One region of the Cupriavidus sp. 94F1 genome, then DNA from elsewhere that is predicted to be linked to it. Evidence: predicted binding sites of a transcription regulator. Region 1 holds the regulator's gene; the other holds the start of a gene.
What was found. Region 1 encodes FliA, which starts transcription of late flagellar genes. Its sites were predicted from a motif close to CTAAAGTTTNNNNNNNNNNNGCCGNTA; they were not measured.
Positions count from the first base shown of each region.

Region 2: the regulator FliA is predicted to act here: its motif matches at 5,191-5,217, upstream of AC3FJ6_RS11940 (FliC/FljB family flagellin).

Region 1 is NZ_JBYOJT010000004.1:491,498-503,295, forward strand. It holds gene AC3FJ6_RS13185 (NAD(P)/FAD-dependent oxidoreductase) at 317-1,534, shown strand; gene AC3FJ6_RS13190 (flavin-dependent oxidoreductase) at 1,618-2,877, shown strand; gene AC3FJ6_RS13195 (ABC transporter substrate-binding protein) at 2,927-4,078, shown strand; gene AC3FJ6_RS13200 (DUF3237 domain-containing protein) at 4,075-4,569, shown strand; gene AC3FJ6_RS13205 (MarR family winged helix-turn-helix transcriptional regulator) at 4,572-5,069, shown strand; gene paoC (aldehyde oxidoreductase molybdenum-binding subunit PaoC) at 5,089-7,281, opposite strand; gene AC3FJ6_RS13215 (FAD binding domain-containing protein) at 7,278-8,237, opposite strand; gene paoA (aldehyde dehydrogenase iron-sulfur subunit PaoA) at 8,234-8,890, opposite strand; gene AC3FJ6_RS13225 (flagellar protein FlhE) at 9,180-9,638, opposite strand; gene AC3FJ6_RS13230 (RNA polymerase sigma factor FliA) at 9,638-10,354, opposite strand; gene AC3FJ6_RS13235 (MinD/ParA family ATP-binding protein) at 10,465-11,274, opposite strand; gene flhF (flagellar biosynthesis GTPase FlhF) at 11,287-11,798, opposite strand, start outside.
Region 2 is NZ_JBYOJT010000004.1:223,647-235,444, reverse strand. It holds gene fliK (flagellar hook-length control protein FliK) at 1-1,058, opposite strand, end outside; gene AC3FJ6_RS11960 (flagellar protein FliT) at 1,133-1,462, opposite strand; gene fliS (flagellar export chaperone FliS) at 1,465-1,914, opposite strand; gene fliD (flagellar filament capping protein FliD) at 1,932-3,350, opposite strand; gene AC3FJ6_RS11945 (flagellar protein FlaG) at 3,399-3,776, opposite strand; gene AC3FJ6_RS11940 (FliC/FljB family flagellin) at 3,903-5,093, opposite strand; gene AC3FJ6_RS11935 (RNA chaperone Hfq) at 5,364-5,684, opposite strand; gene AC3FJ6_RS11930 (methyl-accepting chemotaxis protein) at 6,602-8,605, shown strand; gene AC3FJ6_RS11925 (DMT family transporter) at 8,602-9,144, opposite strand; gene AC3FJ6_RS11920 (LysR family transcriptional regulator) at 9,236-10,144, shown strand; gene AC3FJ6_RS11915 (MDR family MFS transporter) at 10,312-11,798, shown strand, end outside.

The DNA of each region.
Region 1 (11,798 bases):
TACCGTCCCACCCTCGCGGCGGAAAAGATGCTCTCCAGTTCAGTCCACTCCACTGTCAACCTCGTCGTCAGCCAGTACAAGCCATTGAATCATCGACAACGATTGAAATCCATGAGACAGCGGCGCATAATTGCCCCGCTGCCCTAATCTGTCCACTCCCGGATGTCCATGCCGGTGATGACTCTAGGTCCGATCGGCCCGCCTCGCGCGGGCCAACTTATTTGCGCGGAAGCGTCGTGCCTCGAGCAATGGTCGCGGCTCCGCAATGGCTTCACCGGTTCGGCGCCCTCCGCAACCTTTGCGTACCATGTCCGCCATGACTACCCCCGCCCCCACCCCTTCCGCCCCGCGCATCGCGGTCATTGGCGCCGGCATCGTCGGCAGTTGCATCGCGCTGACGCTGCGCAAGCGTGGCGCCACGGTGACGCTGATTGACCGGGAGGGGCCGGCCAGTGGTTGCAGCTTTGGCAACTCGGGGGCGATCAGCGTCAGTTCCATCGCGCCGCTGGCCATGCCCGGCGTGCTGGCGTCGGTGCCGAAGATGCTCGCCGATCCGGACAGCCCGCTGCGTCTGCCGCTCAGCTATCTGCCTGCCGCCATGCCATGGCTCACCCGCTTCGTACTGTCTGCCACCCCGCAGCGGGTCGAACGCGCCGCCGCCGCGCTGGCGGCGCTGCATGCGGGGGCTGTGGACAAGCACGAGGCGCTGGCACGCGACATCGGCGTGCCCGAGCTGTTCATGCGCCGCGGCCACTTGCACCTGTATCCCGGCGCCACGGCGCTGCAGGCCGATGGCGCGGCATGGCAACTGCGGCAGCGGTTCGGCTTCCGCTTCGAGACCCTCGATCGCGCCGGCATCGACGCGCTGGAGCCCGGCGTCGCGGCGCGCTATCAGGCGGCGATCTACCTGCCCGATCACGGCACGATCCTGAACCCGGCGCGCTATACCCGTGCGATTGCCGATGCGTTCGTGTCGCGCGGCGGCCAGCTGTTGCGTGACGATATCCAGCGGATAACCTCGGGCGCCGATGGCTGGACGCTGCATGGGGCCAACGGCACGCATGCCGCCGACCACGTGGTGGTGGCGGCCGGCGCCTGGTCGCGTTGCCTGCTCGATCCGCTCGGCGTGCGGCTGCAACTCGAAAGTCAGCGCGGCTACCACGTGCAGTTCACCGGCATGCGCGACGTGGTGACGCGCACGGTTGTGCTGACTGACCACAAGATCTTCGTCACGCCAATGGAAGACGGGCTTCGCGTCGGCGGCACCGTCGAGATCGCGGGCTTGAAGCGGCCGCCCGATCCGCGCCGTGCCGCCAGCCTCGAACGGATTGCACGACAGACCTTCCAGGGCCTGGCGGACTGCCCCGTGACCACCTGGATGGGGCATCGCCCCTGCATGCCCGACTCGGTGCCAGTGGTGGGCCAGGCCGCCGGCCACCGGGGCTTGTGGCTTGCCGTCGGCCACGGCCATCTGGGGCTGACCGACTCCATCCCCACTGCCGAACGCATTGCCGACGCATTGCTTGCCATGTGAAGCTCAGGGAAATCGCTAGATTCGGCCGCCGCGAACTCGTTATACAGTAGAACAATCCGGCCGCGGCGCCGGGGAGGAAACACATGAAGATCGCGATCGCCGGCGGTGGTATCGGCGGGCTCACGCTTGCCCTGCTCTGTCATCAGCAGGGGCTCGATGTCGAAGTCTGGGAGGCCAGCGAACAACTGCGGCCGCTGGGTGTCGGCATCAATCTGCTGCCGCATGCGGTGCGCGAGCTGTCGGCCGTGGGCTTGCAGGATGACCTGGCGCGCATCGCTATCGAGACCTCTTCACTGTCCTACTACAACAAGCACGGCCAGCCAATCTGGCATGAGCCGCGCGGGCGCGCCGCTGGCTACGACTGGCCGCAGTTTTCCGTACATCGCGGCGAGTTCCAGATGCTGCTGTACCAGACCGCGCTGGCCCGTCTTGGCGCCGCTCGCGTCCACACCGGCCACGCGCTGGAATCGATTACCAGCCCTGGCGGCAATGGCGAGCCGGCACGCTTTACGCTCCGGCGCCGCAGCGACGATGCCCTGGTTGAAGCCAGCGCCGACGTGCTGGTAGGCGCCGACGGCATCCATTCCGCCGTGCGCCGCCATTTCTACGCGACCGGCGATGCCCCACGGTTCTCGCGCCGTCTGCTGTGGCGTGCCACCACCGACGCCGCGCCCTATCTCGACGGCCGCTCGATGTTCATGGCCGGTCATCAGGACCAGAAGTTCGTGGCCTATCCGATCTCCGAGCCGCTACGCGCCCAGGGCCGGTCACGCATCAACTGGATTGCCGAACTGCGCGTACCCGACGACTATCCGGACACCCCACCGCGCAGCGACTGGAACCGCCAGGTCGACAAGTCGGTCTTCCGGGCGGCGTTCGAGCATTGGCGCTGGGACTGGATCGACATCCCCGCGCTGATCGACGGCGCCCAAGCCATCTATGAATTTCCGATGGTCGACAAGGACCCCTTGCCGCGCTGGACGTTCGGCCGCGTCACGCTGCTGGGCGACGCGGCGCACCCGATGTATCCGATCGGTTCGAACGGCAGCGCGCAAGCCATTGTGGATGCGCGCTACCTGACCGACTGCCTGCTGGCGGAGCCCGACCTCGACTACGCGCTGCGCGAGTACGAGGCCGAGCGGCTGCCGCGCACGGCCGGCATCGTGTTGCGCAACCGCATGAACGGGCCCGAGCAGGTCATGCAGCTGGCCGAAGTCCGTGCGCCGCAAGGCTTCGCCCGCATCGACGATGTGATACCGCGCAGCGAACTCGAAGCCATTTCCCAACGCTACAAGACACTGGCCGGCTTCGGGCAGCAGCAGCTGCAGGCCCGAAAGCCATAAGCCATAAGCCCTAAGACTTCAACAGAACAAGACCGCAGGAGACCCCGCCATGCCCCAGTTCCGTATGCCTCGCGCCGGCCTTGCGCTGGGCGCCCTTGCCCTCGTCCTGGGCGCCGGCGCCGCGCAGGCCGACGTGACCGTTGGTGTCAGCATCGCGTCCACAGGGCCGTCGGCGTCGCTCGGCATTCCGCAGAAAAACACCATGCCGTTCCTGCCAACGTCGATTGCCGGCGAGACAATCCACTACATCGTCATGGACGACGGATCGGACCCGACACAGGGCACCAAGATCGCCCGTCGCTTTGTCACGGAAGACAAGGTCGACATCATTCTGGGGTCGTCCGCCGTGGCGCCTTCGATTGCGATCTCCGAAGTGGCCGATGAAAGCCAGACCGTGCAACTGGCGTTCTCGCCGATCGAACTGAAGCCGGGCCGGGGTGCATGGACGTATCGGCTGGCACAGCCGGTGCGGCTGATGGCTGATGCGGTGGCTGGCGCCGCCAAGGCGAACGGCGTGAAGACGGTCGCATTCATCGGCTTTGCCGATGCCTACGGCGAGACCTGGCTCAAGGAGTTCACCTCGGCCGCGCAGGCCAACGGCATTCGCGTGATCGCCACCGAACGCTATGCCCGTTCCGATACCAGCGTCACGGCCCAGGCGCTGAAGCTGATTGCCGCCCGTGCCGACGCCGTGCTGATTGCCGGGGCCGGCACCGGCGCCGCGCTGCCGCACACCACCTTGCGCGAGCGCGGCTATACCGGGCCGATCTACCAGACCCACGGTGCGGCCACGCGCGACCTGATCCGGATCGGCGGCAAGGCCGTGAACGGCGCGATCCTGCCGGCCGGGCCGGTCATCGTGGCTGAACAGTTGCCGGCGTCCAGCCCCGTCAAGAAGCCCGCCATGGATTACGTGACGCGCTACGAAAAGCAGTATGGCCCCGACACCCGCACGCAGTTCGGTGCGCATCCCTATGATGCCGGCCTGGTTCTGCAGCGCATCGTGCCGGTCGCGCTGAAGAAGGCCAAGCCCGGCACGCCGGCGTTTCGCAAGGCGCTCAAGGACGCCCTGGAAAGCGAGCGCGACATCGTGGTATCCCACGGCGTGCTGAACTACACCGCCGAGGACCACTTCGGATTCGACCAGCGCGGCCGCGTGCTGCTCACCATCGACAACGGCAACTGGAAGCTCGTCAAATGATTTCCGCCTCCCCGGCCATTGCACTGCCCACACTGGAACCCACTGCCGACTTCAGCCTGCAGGTGGCGGCCCCCACCGAGGTGGGCGTCACGGCGCTGGGCCAGCGGCGCGTGATCCCGATCCTGTCGGGCACGGTGCGCGGGCCGCGCCTGAACGGGCGCATCCTGCCCGGCGGTGCCGACTTCCAGCTGATCCGTCATGACGACGGCAGCGACGTCACCACCGCCGACATCGAAGCGCGATACGTGCTGGAAACCGACGACGCCGCACGCATCTACATCGTCAATGCCGGCGTGCGCACTGGTAGTGCCCACGTGATCGCGCGGCTCAACCGGGGGGAGCAGGTGGACCCGTCCGAGATCTACTTCCGCACCGCACCGCGCTTCGAAACGGCCGCGCCACAGTATCGCTGGCTGATGCAGCACCTGTTCGTAGCGGCCGGCGCACGTTACCCGGATCGCGTCGAGCTGCGTTATTTCCTGGTCAACTAGGCATGGCGCCACCCCGCAAACCGCGCGACACGCTCGCGCCCGACCCCAACGGCAGCCACTTTGAACCGCACCTGCCAAATGTCGACTATGGCGTGCTCGACTCGCTGATCGGATACGCGATTCGTCGGGCGCAGATTCGCGTGTACGAAGACTTCGTGGCATCGCTGGCCGCGTGGAACATCACGCCACCGCGTTTTTCGGCGCTGCAGATCATCGCGCGCAATCCCGACCTTAAGCTCACCGAGCTGGCCCGGATCCTGGGCATTGCGCGTTCCGGCGCCGTGTTGCTGGTGGACACGCTGGAGTCGATGGAACTGGTGAAGCGGTTGCCGTCGCCCACCGACCGGCGCGCGTTCGGCCTGGTGCTGACCGAGGCCGGCCGCAACACGCTGAAGGAGGCCACCGCCGCCGTATGCGCGCACGACGCGCGCATGGCGGCGGGGTTGTCCGATACAGAACAGACCGTGCTGAAGGGGTTGCTGGAGAAGCTCGGACGGTAACTGCCTGGGGTCGCTACCCTCAGGCCACCACCGGCATGCCCGCCAGCAGCTTGTCCAGCGTTGCCGGATAGTCGCGCACGCGCACGCCGGTGGCGTGATACACGGCATTCAGCACCGCAGCCGCCACGCCGCAGATCCCCAGTTCGCCCACGCCCTTGGCCTTCATCGGCGACGAGATCGGATCGGTCTCGTCGAGGAAGATCACCTCCTGGTGCGGGATGTCGGCGTGTACCGGCACCTCGTAGCCAGCCAGGTCGTGATTGGCGAAGAAGCCCACGCGCTTGTCGACGTGCAGGGCCTCCATCAGCGCCGCGCCCACGCCCATCGTCATCGCCCCGATCACCTGGCTGCGCGCCGACTTCGGATTCAGGATCCGCCCAGCCGAGCACACGGCCAGCATCCGCTGGACGCGCACTTCCGCCGTGGCCAGGTCCACGGCCACTTCCACGAAGTGACCGCCGAAGGTGGACTGCTGGTATTTCTTGTCGAGTTCGCCGAACTCGATCGAGTCCTCGACCGACGCGCCCGCGAACTGCGCCAGCGGCACGCTGCGTCCGCCGCCGCGCACCTGGCCCTCCTCGAATACCGCGTCTTCGGCCTTCAGGCCGGCGCGTTCGGCAATGGTCTGGCGCAGCTTCGCGCAGGCCGCGTAGACACCGGAGGTGGAACTGTTGCCGCCCCACTGGCCGCCCGAGCCGGACGACACCGGGAAGGCCGAATCGCCCAGCCGCACCACCACGCGGTCGAGCGGCACGCCCATCATTTCCGCAGCGGTCTGCGCGATGATCGTGTAGCTGCCGGTGCCGATATCGGTCATGTCGGTTTCCACCACGACCATCCCGCTCGAATCGATGCCGACCCGCGCGCCCGACTTGGTCACCAGGTTGTTCCGGAATGCGGATGCCATGCCCATGCCGATCAGCCATTGGCCTTCGCGCATCGACCCCGGCTGCGGGTTGCGACGGCTCCAGCCAAAACGTTCCGCCCCCAGGCGCAGGCATTCCACGAAGTGGCGCTGCGAGAACGGCCGCTCAGGCTTTTCCGGGTCCACCTGCGTGTCGTTGAGGATGCGGAACTGCACCGGGTCCATGCCCAGCTTCACGGCCATCTCGTCGATGGCGATTTCCAGCGCCATCAGGCCCGGTGCCTCGCCTGGCGCGCGCATGGCATTGCCTTCGGGCAGGTCCAGCGTTGCGAGCTGCATCGATGTCATGCGGTTGGCGCCGGCATAGAGCAGGCGCGTCTGCATCACGGCGGTCTCGGGCTGGCCGCCTTCGAGATCGCCAGACCAGCTCTCGTGGCCAATGGCCGTGATCCTGCCGTCGCGGCTCGCACCGATGCGGATGCGCTGGATCGTCGCGGGCCGGTGGGTGGTGTTGTTCGGTATCTGCGGCCGCGTCAGCGCCACCTTGACCGGCCGGTGTACGGCGCGCGCGCCCAGCACGGCCAGCAGCGATTCGGCGCGCAGGAACAGCTTGCCGCCGAAGCCGCCGCCAATGAACGGCGAGACGATGCGCACCTTTTCCTTCGGGATGCCCAGCGTGGTCGCCATATCTTCGTGGGCCCACGCCACCATCTGGTTCGATGTCCACACCGTGACCTCGTCGCCGGACCAGGCCGCCATCGACGCATGCGGCTCCATCATGCAGTGCGACTGATCGGGCGTGGTGTAGCGGGCATCCAGCTGCACGGGGGCCGCGGCAAAGGCGCCAGCGAAATCGCCCACGGACGTATCGGGAATCGCGTCCTTCTTCGGCTTGCTGTCAAAGCAGCACGCGGCCTCCAGGTCGAAGCGGCCCTTCTCCTGGGCGTAGTCCACGCGAATCAACTGCGCAGCGGCGCGGGCCTGCTCGAACGTGTCGGCCACCACCAGCGCAATGGCCTGGTGATAGTGCTGGATCTCGGGGCCGCCCAGCAGTTTGGCGGTATTGCGCTTGGCCTTGCCCAGCTTGCCGGCGTTCTGCGCGGTTACGATGGCCAGCACGCCCGGCGCGCGGCGCGCATCGTCCAGATGCATGGCCCGGATGCGCCCCTTGCCGATGCCGGCGCCCACGATGTAGCCATAGGCGGGGTTCGGCGCCACGTCATGCCATTCGTAGGCATAGGTGGCCGTGCCCGTGGTTTTACGCGCGCCGTCGATACGGTCCACCGCCTGGCCGACCACGCGGCCCGTGTCGATGGGATTGGTAGTGGCGGGTGTGTCGAATTTCATGGCTTGGCCCCGTTTGCCTGCGTGATCACGGCGGCCAGCGTGCGCCGCACCAGTTGCACCTTGAACGCGTTGTCGGGCTGCGGCGACGCACCGTCCAGCAGCCGTTGCGTCACGGCCGTGGGGCCATGCGGCAATTCCGCATCGGCGGCGTCCGTGCGCCACGGCTTGTGGGCCACGCCGCCGAGCGCCACGCGCCCGGTACCGTCCGGCTGCAGGATGGCGGCCACCGAGACCAGCGCGAACGCGTACGAGGCCCGGTCGCGCACCTTGCGATAAAGCTGCGAGCCGCCCACCGGCGGCGGCAGTGTCACCGCGGTAATCAGCTCGCCCGGTTCCAGCGCCGTTTCGATGTGCGGCGTATTGCCCGGCAGACGGTGGAAATCGGCGATCGGGATCACGCGCTGCTGCCCGCCGGGGCGTACCGTCTCCACGCTGGCATCGAGCACGCGCATGGCCACTGCCATATCGCTGGGATGCGTGGCGATGCACGCGTTGCTTCCGCCGATCACGGCCAGCTGACGGCTGAAGCCGCCAATCGCCGCGCAGCCGCTGCCCGGCTGGCGTTTGTTGCAGGGCTGGGCCGTGTCGTAGAAGTAGGGACAGCGCGTGCGCTGCAGCAGGTTGCCCGCCGTGGTGGCGCGATTGCGCAACTGGCCCGATGCGCCCGCCAGCAGCGCGCGCGACAGTACGCCGTAATCGCGCCGCACGCGTGGATCGGCGGCCAGGTCGGTATTGCGCACCAGCGCACCGATACGCAGGCCGCCTTGCTGCGATGGCTCGATCTTGTCCAGCGCCAGGCCGTTCACGTCGATCAGATGGGTTGGCGATTCGATGCCAAGCTTCATCAGGTCGAGCAGGTTGGTGCCACCGGCGATAAAGCGGGCACCGGGTGTCTTCATGGCAGCCCCCGCCGCGTCCGCGGGCGTGGCCACGCGCTCGTAGGTGAACGGGTTCATGTCTGGCTCCCCGCGACCTCGGTGATGGCGTCGAGGATATTCGAGTACGCGCCGCAGCGGCAGATATTGCCGCTCATCCGCTCCCGGATCTCGCCGGGCGACAGCTGCGGCCGCGTGTTCAGGTCCGGCGTGACGTGGCTCGGGATGCCGGCGCGCACCTCGTCGAGCACGGCAACGGCCGAACAGATCTGGCCCGGCGTGCAATAGCCGCACTGGTAGCCGTCATGCTTGACGAAGGCCACCTGCATCGGATGCATGTTGTTCGGCGTGCCGAGTCCTTCCACGGTGGTGATTCTGGCACCCTCGTGCATGACGGCGAGGGTCAGGCAGGAATTGAGGCGCCGGCCGTCGACGATCACCGTGCAGGCGCCGCACTGGCCGTGGTCGCAGCCCTTCTTGGTGCCGGACAGGTGCAGATGCTCGCGCAGCGCGTCGAGCAACGTGGTGCGCGTGTCCAGCGTCAGCGAGCGCGGTTGCCCGTTGACGACAAATGATACGTTCGAAGCCACCGGCTTGAGGGCGCCGGGGCTGACCCGCGATGGCGGCGCGGTGGCGGTGGCGGCACCGGCAGGCAAGGCGGCGGCGCTCACCGACGCCGCGCCTGCCATCACGAATTCCCGCCGCGAAAGCTTGATGTCGCTGAAATCTTCCATGTCGTTGGATCCTTCCTGGCTGACAGATGACGGACAGAGGACGGCAACGTGGCGAGACTTGCACGTAGGAATTACATGGCGCCAGCGGGCATGGCAGACACAATGCCGCCGGGGATATGCGCGGGAATACCGCGCAGGGGACGAATGTAGCGCTTGCCGCACGTTGCTTGGGCGGAAAGGCGCAGGAAGCGTGCCACCGGCCGCGCGGGGACAGCGGCGGGGGTGGGAATGCGGGGGGTTCGCCGGAAGTATCGGCGTGGATCTGCGGGCCCGGGACAGGCCGTGGCGCTCAACGGTAGCTGACGGTCACCTCGTTGCTGCGGCCCTGGAGCATTGGCGTGAGTCCGCCCTGGCCCGGTACGCGATAGGCAAAGACGAAGCCCTTGGTGGCATCGTCGCCGACGAAGGCATCGGTCTTGCCCTCGGCGCCCGCCAGCAGCACGCAACGGTCGGCATTGCACAGGTATGCCTGCAGGTCGACGGGCGGGGTGCGCGTGAAGCTGTAGCGCCAGCGCACCGATGTGATGCGGCCCATGGCCTGCGGCATCGTGGCCAGCGGCACCACGGGCGAGGACAGCGCACGCTGGCCCTTGTTCGTGATCTGCGGCCCCACTGACGATGCCGTCCACGCAAAGCGCGAGCCGGTCAGTTCATAGGTGGCCTTCGTAAAGACCGGCGCATAGGTCTGCGCATGGGCTGCCGCCGGACCCATCGCGCACACCACGGCCAGGACCAGGGCGCGCCGCATCACAGCATCCCGCGCAGCTGGGTGCGCAGGCGCCCGATGGCCTGGCTGCGGATCTGGCACACGCGCGATTCGGTCACTTCCAGCACCGCGCCGATCTCGCGCAGGTTCAGTTCCTGGTCGTAGCACAGCGACAGCACCAGCTTTTCGCGCTCGGGCAGCTTGTCGATGGCTCGGATCAGCGCCTCGCGCATGCCCGATTCCATCAGCACGGTCAGCGGGTTGCCGTCGTCGGTGACACCCAGGTGGCGATCGAGGAAGTCTTCCTCGCCCGAGCGTTCGAAATCTTCATAGTGCAGCAGCTGGCAGCCATAGACCTCGTTCAGCAGCTCCTGGTATTCCTCGAGCGGCATCTCCAGTTCCTTGGCCACCTCGGAATCGATCGGCGTGCGGCCAAGCTTCTGTTCCAGCTGGCGCTGCGTGCGCTCGATCTTGCGGGTGAACTGGCGCAGGCTGCGCGATTGCCAATCGTTGGCACGCACCTCGTCGAGCATGGCGCCGCGAATGCGCTGGCTTGCGTAGGTCTCGAACCGGGCGCCATGGTTGTCTTCATACCGTTTGGCGGCGTCGAGAAGGCCGATCATGCCGGCCTGTATCAGGTCGTCGATCTGTACGCTGGCGGGCAGCTTGGCCGCCAGCTGCAGCGCGATGCGCCGCACCAGTGGCGCGTGTGACTTGACCACGTCGGCCTGCTCGAGCTTTCCCTGAATCGTATACATGGTGGAACTCTCGTTAAATGCTTACTGTTTGTGCCAGCGCCGGAGAGGCTGAAAATCGGCGGCTGGCAGGCTGAGTTTCCGGTCTTGTCGAGACTTCTTGTTCTTCGCGTTCATGCGGCAACGGCCGAGGCCATTCCCAGGGGCGATGCTTCGTGACGCAACGGCCATGCGCCGATACCGCTGGCGATGTGCCGCAATGCACCGGTGGCCGCAGCGGCGGGATACGCCTCCACCACGCACCGCCCAAGCTGGAGCGCACGCGCCACCAGCGGATCCATCGGCAGGTACCCTGCCAGGCTGGCCTCCACGCCCAGGTACTGGCTCGCCGTGCGGGCCAGGTTGCGCGCGAGCGCCGTGACCGTCCCCTCGGCGGCCGCCAGATTGACGACCAGCTGGAAGTGACGACATGCGTATTCGTGGTGCAGCCGCTTGATGCATGCATAGGCCGCGGTGATCGACGTGGCCTCCGGGCGCATGACGATCACGAAGTTGTGGGCCATGCCCGCCAGCGGCGACAGTGCGCCGGTGATGTCGCGGCGGGTGTCGATCAGCATCGAGCGCACGTCAGGCAGTCGCGCCGCCAGCGCGCGCTCGTCGGGACGAACGGTCATCGCGCCTGCCTGCAGCACGGCAATGCCGCTGGCTCCGCGCGTGCCGGCCGCGGCGGCCAGCGGCGCGCGGCCATCGAGCACATCGGCCAGCGTGGCCGCCGGCGCAGCGCCGGCAAGCCGCATCGCCCGGGCGCCGTACATGTCTTCGTCCGCCAGCAGCACGCGCTCGCCCTGCATCGACAGCGCGTTGGCCAGGCCCAGCGCCACCGTGGTGGTGCCGACGCCCTGTTCCGCCCCTACCACGGCGATCCGCCGCGTCACGCGCGGTGCCAGCAGGCGGCGCAGGCTTTCGGCCTGATCGGTGGCCATCGTGTTCAATCCTTACTCCCCGGCGGCCGCAAGCTGCGGCGTGGCGTCGATGGCATCCAGCGCGTCCATGGCTGCCATGGCGTGCGTGGCCGACGCGGCCGGCTCCGGCGCGTCTGCCATGGGCGGTACAGGCGCCGCCATGCCGCGGCCCGGATAGTTTTCAAGTACGTCGAGCAGTGCCAGCAAGCGGCCCATGCCTTCGTTGAGCACTGCACCCGGCACCGGCGCATTGACGCGTGCCGAAGCCCGGCCAGCCAGGCGGGACAGAAATGCCGGGGCCGTAGGCGTGGGCGTGTGTTGCAGGCGCAGCGCGGTCAGGCCCAGCTGCACCGCCACCATGCCGGCGCACAGCGACGCGTCAGCATCGCCTTCCTGTGCAAAGTGCTCGATGGCGTGGCGCAGCGTGCGGAACTGTTCTTCGGCGGCAACCGTCCAGTGCAACCAGCGTGCGACTTGCGCGGCATCGTCGGCAAGCGCGGGATCGCACAGCACATATTCGACGGACAGCGTGTCGCCGGTTTCGT
Region 2 (11,798 bases), 270 kb from region 1:
GTGATTTCCCAGTCGACGGGCATGCCGGGCCACGCGTCGATCGTGGCGCGGAACTGTTGCGAGGCCAGCAGTTCCAGCTGCTGGCGCACCACGCCCTCGCTGGACGGATGAATGGGCGGGCCGGGATCGGGCTGCGCCTGGGCGGCCGCGGTGCTGCCGTCGGGCGCATTCCAGCTGGCGACGATAGCGGCACGCTGGGCCTGTGCGGCGTGGTGGCCCTCGTGCGAGATCTCGGCCGTGACCTGATAGGCGTGCGCGGCGGCGGATGCATGCGCGGCCAGGCGCTGCTCGGCGGCGGCGCTCTGCGGCGTCTGCGGTCCCGTCGCGGTATTGGACAGGTTCGGTGCCGTCTCGGCCGCGTGCGGGTGGCCGTGCGAACCATGGGCCGGCACGCCGGTAGATAACGGATAGATGACCGGGCGTGTCAGTTCGGCCAGGATCGTCGCGCTGGGCGGGGGCAGGGCGCTGGGTGCGGCCGGACCGCCATAGGGCAGCAAGGCGGCAGGTGCCGGCGCGGCGGGCGAGCCCGCTGCCGGCTGGCCTTGCGGCGGTGCAGTCTGGCTCTGGGCCGGATTGCGCAACGCGGCCTGCGGTTCCTGCAGCAGCGTGGACAAGGGGCGCTGGCCCATCACCCATTGCGTCAGATGCGATTCATAGAACAGTCCGCTCTGGTCGACAAAGCGCGCCAGCGCGCTGGCCAGGTCCTGCGTGGCGCCCGGCTCGCCTGAAGGCGATGTGGCCAGCAGCGGCGAATTCGCACGCGCCGGTACGGCATCGCCGGCTTCGAACAGATCGAGGATCGCCTTGGCGGCAAAGCTCAGCGTCTCGCGCGTGGAAGTGGTCTGCCCGGCCAGGCGCGGATCGGTGCCGCCCGGCATCAGCGCGTTCGGCTGGCGGGCCTGGGCGGTCTCGCCGGTCGACGACTGCACGTCGCCTTGCGACACCTCCTGCACGGGTATCAGCGCGGCGAGCTTGTCGATGGCCAGCGCGGGACGCGATAGCTGCGGGTCGGGTGCCTGATGCGGAATCAGGCTGGTAGGAATCTGGATGCCGGTCATGGACGCGTGTCAGCGATGGTAGCGGATGCGATACGCGTCGCGCCGTTCCCGCCGTCAGCCGGTGGGCGCGTGCTTCAGAGGGCGCCGTAGGCGGCGGTCAGTTCGAGCTTGCGGCGCGAGTTGTTGAGCAGGTTGCCCAGTTCGGCCAGGCGCGGCATGGTCAGGTCGCGGATGCGGGCATCGTAGGCCAGGATGCGTTCCAGCAGCTGGAAGCGGCGCAGGCGCTCGTTGTCGGTGAACGGCACGCTGTGGTCGAGCAGGCGCAGGCGATCCACTTCGGCCATATAGACCTTCTGCAGATCGGTCAGCGCATCCCAGTTCGACGCGCGTGCGGCGTCGAGCATCTGCTCGGAGAGCACCAGGAGCTCTTCGTAGCTGCGAACGATGGGGGACATGGCAAACATCATCAGTTGTCCTGCAAAACGGGGGGTGATGCCACGGCGGGCTCTGCCGGCGTGGCGTCTGCGGGGGCGGCCGGATCGATGGCGGCCCATGCCGAGGACAGGTTCTCGAGCAGGGCGTCCACCTCGGACAGCATGTCGGCGTCGCTGTGCAGGTTGGCCAGCATCAGGCGGCGCGTCATGTATTCATACAGCGATTCGAGATTGGCGGAGACTTCGCCGCCCACCTCGTGGTCCAGCACCGCGCGCAGGCCGTTGTCGATGATGTTGATGGCCTTGGAGATCGCATTGCCGCGCGCTTCGAGCTCGCCGTTTTCCAGATGGAACTTTGCCCGGGCGATGGCCGATCGTGCGCCGTCGTACAGCATCACGATCAGCTTGTGCGGACTGGCACTCATCACCCCGGTCTGGACCCCGACCTGGGCATAGGCGTTGATACCTTGGCGCGCGAACATTGAGAAACTCCGTGTGGTTACTTCTTGCTGCTGGACGTCAGGGCCGAGAACTGCTGCGTCAGGTAGCTGCTGGTCTGGTTCATCTGCGAGACCAGCAGGTCAAGCTGTGTGAACTGGGCGCGGTAGCGGTCCATGGTGGCGGTGATCCGGGTCTGCGTTGCGCTGTACTTGGTTTCCAGGTCTTTCAGCGTCGTCGTCAGGCTGTCGGTGGCTGCGCTGAGCGCGCCGCCGGTGGCGTTCAGACCGTCGATATAGCTGGTGATGGTCTTGCCCATGCCCGTCGAGCCGCTGGTGCCCGAGAAGAAGGCGGTCATGCCGGTGAGGTTGTTGGCGATGGCCTTCGTCAGCTTGTCGTCGTTCACCTTCAGCGAGCCCGAGTTCGAGCTGTCCAGGCTGAATTCGACACCCATGTCGGACAGCGTGACCATGCCGCCCTTGCCGTCCGACATCGGGGTGGTCAGCATCGCGCGCATCTGCGTCTGGATGTTGCGCAGCGTGCTGTCGCCGTTCAGGGCGCCCTTGCTGCCGGAGGACGTATCGAAGGCCGTCAGCGTCTTGGCGGCCGACAGCACGTTGTTGTAGGCAGTGACAAAGCCCTGGACGGCGTTCTTGATCGACGCGTCGTCGCGCGTCACGCTCATGCTGGTGGTGCCGGTGCCAGTCAGCGTCAGGGTCACGCCCTGCGCCGCTTCGGACACGGTGTTGGTCTGGCTGGTGATGTCGATGCCGTTGATCGTCAGCGCGGCGTCGGCAGCCTTGACCTTCTCCTGCATGCCGCTCGGCTGCGTGGCCACGGCCGGATCGTAGCCGACGATGTCGTTCACGGCGCTGTTGTCCGCGGAGACGCGCATCTGCGACTGCGTGCCGGTCTTGTCCGACGTCAGTACCAGGTGGTAGGGCGTGCCGCTGCCGTCATTGATGATGCTGGCCGTCACGCCGATGCCGGCCTTGTTGATCGAGTCCCGAATGCCTTGCAGCGAAGTGTCCGAGCCGATCGTCACGGTCTTGGTGCTGGTCGGCGTGCCGCCGGTGGCCAGGTTGGCGCCGAAGTCGATCGTGATCGTGCCGGCGCCGACTGCGGCGGTCTGGTCCGCCACCTGCTTCGACACCAGGCTCTGGGCCTGGGCCAGCGAGGTCACGTTGATGTTGTAGTTGCCCGCCACGGCGTTGGTGCCAGTGGTGGCGGACAGCACGCTGCTGTTGCCGACCGCCGCCTTCACGGCGCCGAACGTCGATGCGGTGGCCAGCGTCTTGGCTGCGGCCGAGTAGGCGTCCAGCACGCTCTTGATGGTGCCGTAGCCGCTCAGCTGCGACTGGTAGCTGGTGGCCTCGGTGTTGATCTGGTCGAGCGCGGTGTTCTCGTTCGTTTGGATCTTGTCGAGCAGGTCCTGCAACTGCAGATTGGAGCCGATGCCGATGGAGGAGATTCCGGACATGTTTTTCTACCTGTTGTTATCGCTTCAACTGATGGGGCTTGCGGTGAATCAGACGGCGTGGCTGACGAACAGCCCCTGGAGCTTGTCGATGGCGCGCGCGAAGCGCAGCACCTCCTCGCTGGGCAACTGGCGAATCAGGTCGCCGGTTTCCTTGTCCACGACCTTGGTGATGACGCGGTGGGTGGTGTCGTCGATCTCGAACCGCAGGCCGATCGACGTGGTCTTGAGCACGTCGACGAGTTCTTCCACGGCGGCTGCCATGTTGCCGGGGGTATTGCCCGAGCCGGCATGGCTGCCGGTGTCCTGGGCTGCGGCGGCCGGGCGCACGGCGTCGGCGGCGGTGGCCGGCACGGCGGGTGCCGGGCTGACAGCCACGGGTTCGGCGGTGATGCGTGCCGGCATGGATACGGGGGTGGAAGATGCCATGGTCAGCTCCGTCCGGTAGGGCAGGAAAAACTCTACGGTTGAAATGCTTTGCAGGCAGTGGTCTGCCTGCAAAACACTCCGGCAAAAAAACCGGGCCTTGCGGCCCGGTTTCTTGCGGCGCGGCGATTAACGCAGCAGCGACAGCACGTTTTGCGTGGTCTGGTTCGCTTGCGACAGCACCGACGTACCAGCTTGTTGCAGGATCTGCGCGCGGGTCATGTTCGACACTTCCGTTGCGTAGTCAGCGTCTTCGATGCGCGAACGCGAAGCCGACAGGTTGTTCACCGTCGTGCTCAGGTTGTTGATCGTCGATTCGAAGCGGTTCTGCACAGCACCCAGGCTCGAGCGCAGGTTGTCAACCGTTGCCAGGGCCTTGTCCAGCGTGGCCAGCGGGTTGGTCGTGGCCGGTTGCTGGAAGTCCGAAGCTTGCAGCGACGAACCGGTCAGCGTGAAGCCGGCGGTCTGGCCGTTGATCGATGCGTCGGTCGGCTTGACGGCGATGTACATCGTGGCGGACGTGGCGGTACCGTTGCCAGCGAAGCCCTTCGACGACAGAGCGGCGTCGTCGGCGGCGGTCAGGCCGGTCATGCTCACTTGCACGAACCAGTTGCCGTTCGAGTCAGCCACCACGTTCTGTGCGTTCACGGCAGCCGAGGTGTTCAGGCCCAGAGCGCGCTGGATGTCGGCGGCGGAGACGCCGGTTGCCGAAGCGCCGGTCACCGGCGTGGCCGAGCCCAGAGCAGCTTGAGCAGCGGCCGAACCGATCGAAGCCGTTGCGCCTTGCGGGCCGGCGACGCTGAAGCCAGCAACGCCCAGGGTAGCGGACGTGATTTGCTTCAGGGCGATCGAAATCGTTTCGCTGTCGTTGGCGCCAACCTGGATCGACATGTTCTGGTTCTTGGCCAGAACCTTCACGCCGTTGAACTGGGTTTGAGCCGACACGCGGTCGATTTCCGACAGACGCTGCTTGATTTCGTCCTGGATCGACTTCAGGTCCGACGACGAGTTCGTGCCGTTGGCGGCTTGCACCGACAGTTCACGCACACGTTGCAGGTTGTTGTTGACTTCGCTCAGCGCGCCTTCGGTCGTTTGAGCGATCGAGATACCGTCGTTGGCGTTACGCGAAGCTTGCGTCAGGCCCTTGATGTTGGCGGTGAAGCGGTTGGCGATGGCTTGACCAGCAGCATCGTCCTTGGCGCTGTTGATGCGCAGGCCCGACGACAGACGTTGGATCGCGCTGTTCAGCGACGATTGCGACGTGTTCAGGTTGCTCTGCGTTTGCAGCGACAGAATGTTGGTGTTGATGACTTGCGCCATGGTACGACTCCTATTTGCAATGTTTTAGGCATTCCGGCGGGTGCCGTAACGTTGGCTGCCTGCAGTGCAGGGCGTAGAGTGCCTCCGTTGCAAAGGTTATCGACCGTGGGTGAGAAGACTTTAGAGTGACTTTTGCGCGTGTTGCGGGCGTAGGCCGATCTGGTGTATGGCGGCTGCCCTGCCCGCCATTGGGCCCGTTGTGGCCCGCTATATATATAGAGGCGGAGGCGATGCCGCCGGCGGCGGCCAGCCCCGCGGTGGGCCGGGCGGTCAGCGGCGCTTGCGGGTACGCGGAATGAAGATCCGCACGAAATCCGGCGATACGTCGGCGTCCAGCATCGCCACGGCGTCGGTCGACGCGTGGGCGGGGGTTACCACCGTGATGGCGCGCTTGTAGATCAATGTCGGGGTGGGATCCTCGGCGGTCCGCCCGAGCAGGATCATGTAATTGTCCGACGCCAGCACGATGCCATTGAGCCGCGTGCCATTCGACAGATGCACGACCACCGCGGCACGGCTGGCGCTGTGCGCGGCGAACTGCAACTGCTGCAGCTTTCTGCTGGGTCTGGGAGCCTTGATTTCCTTCTTCACAACTTCTCCGGAAGAGCCCGCGAGGGTTCTGGCGGCTGACAACGGTCCGATTACCAGGGACTTTGCGTGCCGTCGCACTAAAAGTGACGGTTACTGCAGCCTGATCGCGGCGAGAATTGAAACATTCGCTCTCGGAACCGGTGCAGGGACACGACGACATGATTGCGGCGGACAGGCGTTCGAGCAAAGTGATGCACGCTGCCCTGCTACCCGGTGGGGTCGTCTCTGCCAGGAGAGAAGGGGAATACTTCAGGCGGGAGAGTAACAAAGTTTTACAAGCGTTGACGAACCCCCTGCGGGGCTGGGCCTAGAGGATTTGCTCTACTTATTTAGTTGCCGCACTTTTGTGATTCGTGTAGCACATATCGATTCGCTGCGAGTCTGTCAGGCCAGCGCATTCTCCACAACCCGCGCCAGCTAAAGGTTTCCGGGAAGCGTCCGTTATTCATCGATAAGTCTAAAAGTGTCCTAGTGCATCACTTTTGGCATACGAGTGATGCACGCGTTACACCCGCCATCAGGGGAATCCCTGATAGAAACGCGATTTACACCTCATGTAAGCAGGTTTATATTCGCGGTTCGGGACCGGGTACAGCCGGTCCCTTCATAGCAGTCCTGAAAGCCTACGAGCACCCCGCGCGTGGGCTTCTTTTTTTTGAGCCCGCATCCTTCGAAGCCATCCGCCGTTTCCGGCGTTGTGCCTCGCCCGTCCATTTGCGACGGGATCGAAGTGCCTGAGGCAGATTAGACGCCATGCGCTGCGCCCCCAATTTGTGGAAGAGCAGCGACTTTTCCCCCCATTTCATTTATTCGCTCAAGTGCAGCGTTCGGCCCGCCGTTACCGTGCCGTGCGACGCCCCGCCTCGGGCGGACGCAGCGCGTACAAATACAACCCGACAGACGAAAGGTACGAAGTCATGGGCTTGCGGAAAATGGGGATCGGCGCGCGGATGTCGCTGGCATTCGCCGTGGTGGTGCTGCTGCTGGCCGTGGTGGCCACGGTAGGCGTGAGGGCGCTGGGCGGCATGAACGACGCGATGCACCAGGCCGTGGAACAACGGCTGTTGCGCGTGCTGGATCTGAAGCTGGCCAAGGAACGGGTGCTGGCGATCGGCATCCTGGTGCGCGACACCGCCCTGACCGAAGACCCGGCGCTGGCGGAGCAGAACGCCGAGAAGATCGGCAAGATCCGGGAACAGGTCAGCGCCACGCTCGAAGACCTGGGCAAGGTCATGCGGGCTTCACCCAGCGCCGATTCCAGTGCCAGGTTCGAGCAACTGATGCAGGTGCGCGCCAACTACAACGGCCAGCTCGACCTCGTCATGCAGCAACTGCGTGGCGGCGCCTTCGATGGCGCCCGTGCTGGACTGGTGGTGACCCTGCCGGCGGCCCAGGCGGCGTACTTCGACAGTCTCGATGCCGCCGCCGAACTGGGCCGCAAGATGGCCATGGCGGCGGTCGACGAGGCCTCGGCGCAGTATGTCTTCACGCGCAACGTGCTGATCGGCATGTCGGCGGTGGCTGCCGTCATCGCCGCACTGCTTGGCATCGGGCTGGCGCGTTCGGTGACGCGTCCCGCTCACCAGGCGCTGGATGCGGCCGAGGCGCTGGCGCAGGGCCAGCTTGGCCACGCGATCCAGGTGCGCAGCCACGACGAAATGGGCCGCATGCTCGGCGCACTGGAACGTGCCTTCGGGCAGCTGGGCACGCTGGTGCGTGGCATCCAGCAGGCAGCCGGTTCAATCGACACCGCCGCCCGCGAAATCGCCAGTGGCAACACCGACCTGTCGCAGCGTACCGAAGAGCAGGCGGCCTCGCTGGAGCAGACCGCTGCATCGATGGAACAGCTGACATCGACCGTGCGCCAGAACGCCGAGAACGCGCGGCAGGCCAACCAGCTTGCCGTCAACGCTTCCGAAGTGGCCACCGAAGGCGGCCGCGCGGTGCGCAGCGTGGTGGATACGATGGACGGGATCTCGAAGTCGTCGGCCCGCGTGTCGGAAATCATCGGCGTGATCGAGGGCATTGCATTCCAGACCAATATCCTGGCGCTGAACGCGGCCGTGGAAGCCGCTCGCGCCGGCGAGCAGGGCCGGGGCTTCAGCGTGGTGGCGGCCGAAGTCCGCAGCCTGGCCCAGCGGTCGTCGTCGGCGGCCAAGGAAATCGGCGAACTGATCAATGGGTCCGTGCGCCAGGTGCAGGACGGTGCCAAACAGGTGGAGGCGGCCGGCAAGACGATGGACGACATCGTGACCGCCGTACGCCGCGTGACCGACATCATGGGCGAGATCTCGTCGGCCAGCGAAGAGCAGACCGCCGGTATCGAACAGGTGAGCCTGGCGATTACCCAGATGGAAAGCGTGACGCAGCAGAACGCCGCGCTGGTGGAAGAAGCCAGTGCTGCGGCCGAAAGCCTGCTGCAGCAGGCCGGCGGCCTGGTGACCGAGGTGGCGCGGTTCGACTTGGGGCAGGGCGGCATTGCAACCGCCGAGCCCTTTGCGCGGCAGCCGGCAACGCCGCGCGCGGCCGCGATGGCGGTCGCCAGGCCTGCGCGCGCCATGGCTGCAAAGCCCGCCCGGGCATTGCCCGCGCCCGCCGCCGAGCCGGTGAAGCGGGCCTTGCCGGTCAAGCCAGCCAAGCCGGTCCAGCCGGCCAGGCCGGCCCCGGTGGCTGCACAGGCGCCGGTGACGGCGCGGGCGCCGACCCGCGTGGCCGCCGTGCCCGCCGCGACGCGGCCGCCCGTGCAGCGCAAGGCCAAGGCCGAACCGGTGCTGTCGCGCCACGGCGCCAGGCCGGCCGCGCCGCGCTCGCCAGTGACGCATCAGCGCAAGGAACCCGTGCTGGCCACGCCCGCCCGCCGTCGGCCCGCCGCCGCGCCGACCCCGGCCACGGCCGATACCGGCGACTGGGAGACGTTTTAACGCTGGTGGTTGCGCAGCGAGGCGGCGCCAGACGCGGCGCCGTCTGCTTGCGTGGCCACGTCCCATGGCTGCCATTGCATGACTGCCATCCCGGCCAGCACCAGTCCCACCCCGGCCAGGCGCATCCAGGTGACGGGCCGGCTGGGCAGCCCCACCAGCCCCAGGTGATCGATCAGCAGCGAAGCCAGCACCTGGCCGGCCACGACGCCGACGATGAAGTTCGCGGTGCCCACACGGGGCGCCAGGATCAGCGCGGCCGTAATGTAGATCACGCCGAACACGCCGCCGATCCACTGCCACCACGGCCCGTGCAGGGCGCCGGCCAGCGCCGGCGGTGGCGCCCGCATGCCCCACAGCACCGGCAGTACCACCAGCAAGCTCAGTAGCAGCGACAGCACCGTGGCCCACAGCGGATGGCCGAGCGAGCGGCCCAGCGTGGCATTGGTGCCGGCCTGGAACGGGATCATGGCGCCGGCAAGCAGCGCGATGCCCATCGGCATCCAGGTGGATGCCAGCGGCGTGGCCAAAGGTGCCGTCATGTAAAGTCTCCGGTTCAAGAACGAAGCACCCATGGTGCCCGCGGCTGGGCCGCCAGGGAAATTCGCAATCCTTACCTGAGACATTCGCCGCATGGATGACCTGCGCCGCCTCGACATGAACCTGCTGTTGACGCTGCACGCGTTGCTGACGGAGCAGCACGTCACGCGCGCGGCGCTACGGCTGCACAAGAGCCAGCCGGCGGTCAGCCACGCGCTGGCCCAGTTGCGCGACCTGTTCGACGATCCTCTGCTGGTGCGGCGCGACGCCGGCCTGGTGCTAACGGCGCGCGCGCGCGAACTGCTGCCGCCGCTGGAAGATGCGCTGAGCCAGCTCAACGGCCTGCTGCGCACATCCGCCTTCGATCCGGCCCAGGCCCGGCGCACGTTCCGCCTGGCGCTGTCCGACTATGGTGCGCGCATCATCCTGCCGACGCTGGTGCGCCACCTGCGCAGCGAGGCGCCCGGCATCGACCTGGCCGCCGTGCAGGCCAGCCGCGAAGCCATGCTCGCCAAGCTGGCCGACGGCGAGATCGACCTGGCGCTGGGCGTGTTTCCGCATCTGCCGCGCGATATCTGTGTCGACCTGCTGTTCGAGGACTACTACATTAGCGTGGCGGACGGCGCCACACTGCCCGCGCACGGCGACCTGGCGCGCGAGGCGTGGCTGGCCCGTCCCCACGTGCTGGTGGCGATGCGGCTCGATGCGCCGAGCGATATCGACGCCGCCCTGGCGGCAGCGGGCCTGGACCGCCATGTCGCGGTGGTCCTGCCGCACTGGAGCGCGGCGCTGGACGTGGTGGCCGGCACCGACCTGATCCTGACGGTGGCCGCCCGGACGCTGTCCGCCGCGCCGCCCCAGCCGGGGCTGTGCGCGTTCGCGCCACCCGTGGCGCTGCCATCGGTGCCATTTCAGCAGGCCTGGCATGCGCGGCGCGACACCGATCCCGCCCACCGCTGGTTGCGCCAGGCAGTACGCGCATGCTGTGAACCCTTGTCATAAAAGTGATGATGGTGTCTCTTTCACGCCTCGGTTCCGGGTCCAAAGCGGGCGTTGAACGGGAAACGACAAGCGCGGTTTTCAGCAGTCGCCTAAAATAGCGGCTCTCCTTCACCGACAAAAGAGCAGCGAAGCCCGTCCGGGCCTTCATCTGCCAGCCAGGCCACACCATGTCCGCAGCGCCCTCATCCCGGCTTTCCCCCGACGCTCCCCCGGCTGACGTCCCCGTCATGCAGGTCATCTTCGGCCTGATGCTGGCCATCCTGCTCGGCGCGCTCGAACAGTCGATCGTGGCCGTGGTGCTGCCCGACATCGCGCTGCAGCTCAATGGTTTCGAGGACATGGCCTGGGTGATTTCGGCCTATCTGGTGGCGTCGACGGTGGTGACGCCGATCTACGGCAAGCTGTCCGATGTGCTGGGGCGCCGCTCGGTGCTGACGTTCTCGATCATCCTGTTCCTGCTGGCTTCGATCGCCTGTGCACTGGCCACGACCATGCCGATGCTGATCGTCGCGCGCATCCTGCAGGGCCTGGGCGGCGGCGGGCTGATTTCGGTGTCGCAGGCCACCATCGCCGACGTGGTGCCGCTGCGCGAACGCGGCAAGTACCAGGGCTATGTCAGCGGCGTGTGGGCCGTGGCCAGCATGGCGGGGCCGGTGATCGGCGGCTACCTGGCGCACTTCCTGTCGTGGCGCTGGATTTTCTGGATCAACATCCCGCTGGCCCTGATCGCGCTGGTGGTGGTGCGCCGCGCGCTGCGCCATCTGCCCGTCACTGGCCGCAAGCACAGGATCGACTACCTGGGCGCGTTCCTGTTCGGCGGCGGCCTGTCCGGCGTGCTGGTGTTCCTGACCCGTCTGGGGCAGGGCCATTCGCCGCTGGAACCGCAAACGGTCGGCCTGCTGGCAGCGGGCCTGATCGGCATGGTGGTGTTCGTGTGGCAGGAGCGCCGCGCCGCCGATCCGGTGATTCCGCTTGCCATGCTGGGCGTGCCCACCGTGGCCATCTGCTGCCTGACGCTGTTCCTGTGCTTCTTCCAGCTGATCGCGATGTCGGTGCTGCTGCCGCTGCGCTTTCAGGTGGTGGGCGGGGCGGCTGCCGACACGGCCGCGCTGCGGCTGGTGCCGCTGACGCTGGCCATTCCGTTCGGCGCATATATTTCAGGCCGGCTGATGTCGTGGAGCGGCCGCTACAAGCCGCTGCAGATGACGGGCTGCCTCGTGGCGCCCGTGGCCATCGTGGCGCTGGCATTCACGCCACCGCAATCGGTGACGCTGGCGGCGCTGGTGATGATCATACTGGGCCTGTCGATCGGCCTGCAGCTGCCCAGCGGGCTGGTGGCGACGCAGAACGCCGTGCCGCCCCAGCAGGTGGGGATCGCCACGGCGCTGACAGCGTTTTCGCGGCTGCTGGGCGGTGCTGTCGGCGTGGCCGTGCTTACCACGGTGCTGATCGCGCTGCTGCGCCATAGCGGCGTGGCCGTATCGGACATGCGCGGCGGCGAGGATGTGCTGATGAGCATGTTCCGCCGGGCGATGTCCGGCGGCGACCAGGGCGATGCCGCCGCCGTGCGCGTGGCCGCCGAGCATGCGTTCCGCGTGCTGTTCCTGATGAGCGCGGCGGTCTCGTTGATCGCGCCGTTCTTCGTGGCCCGCCT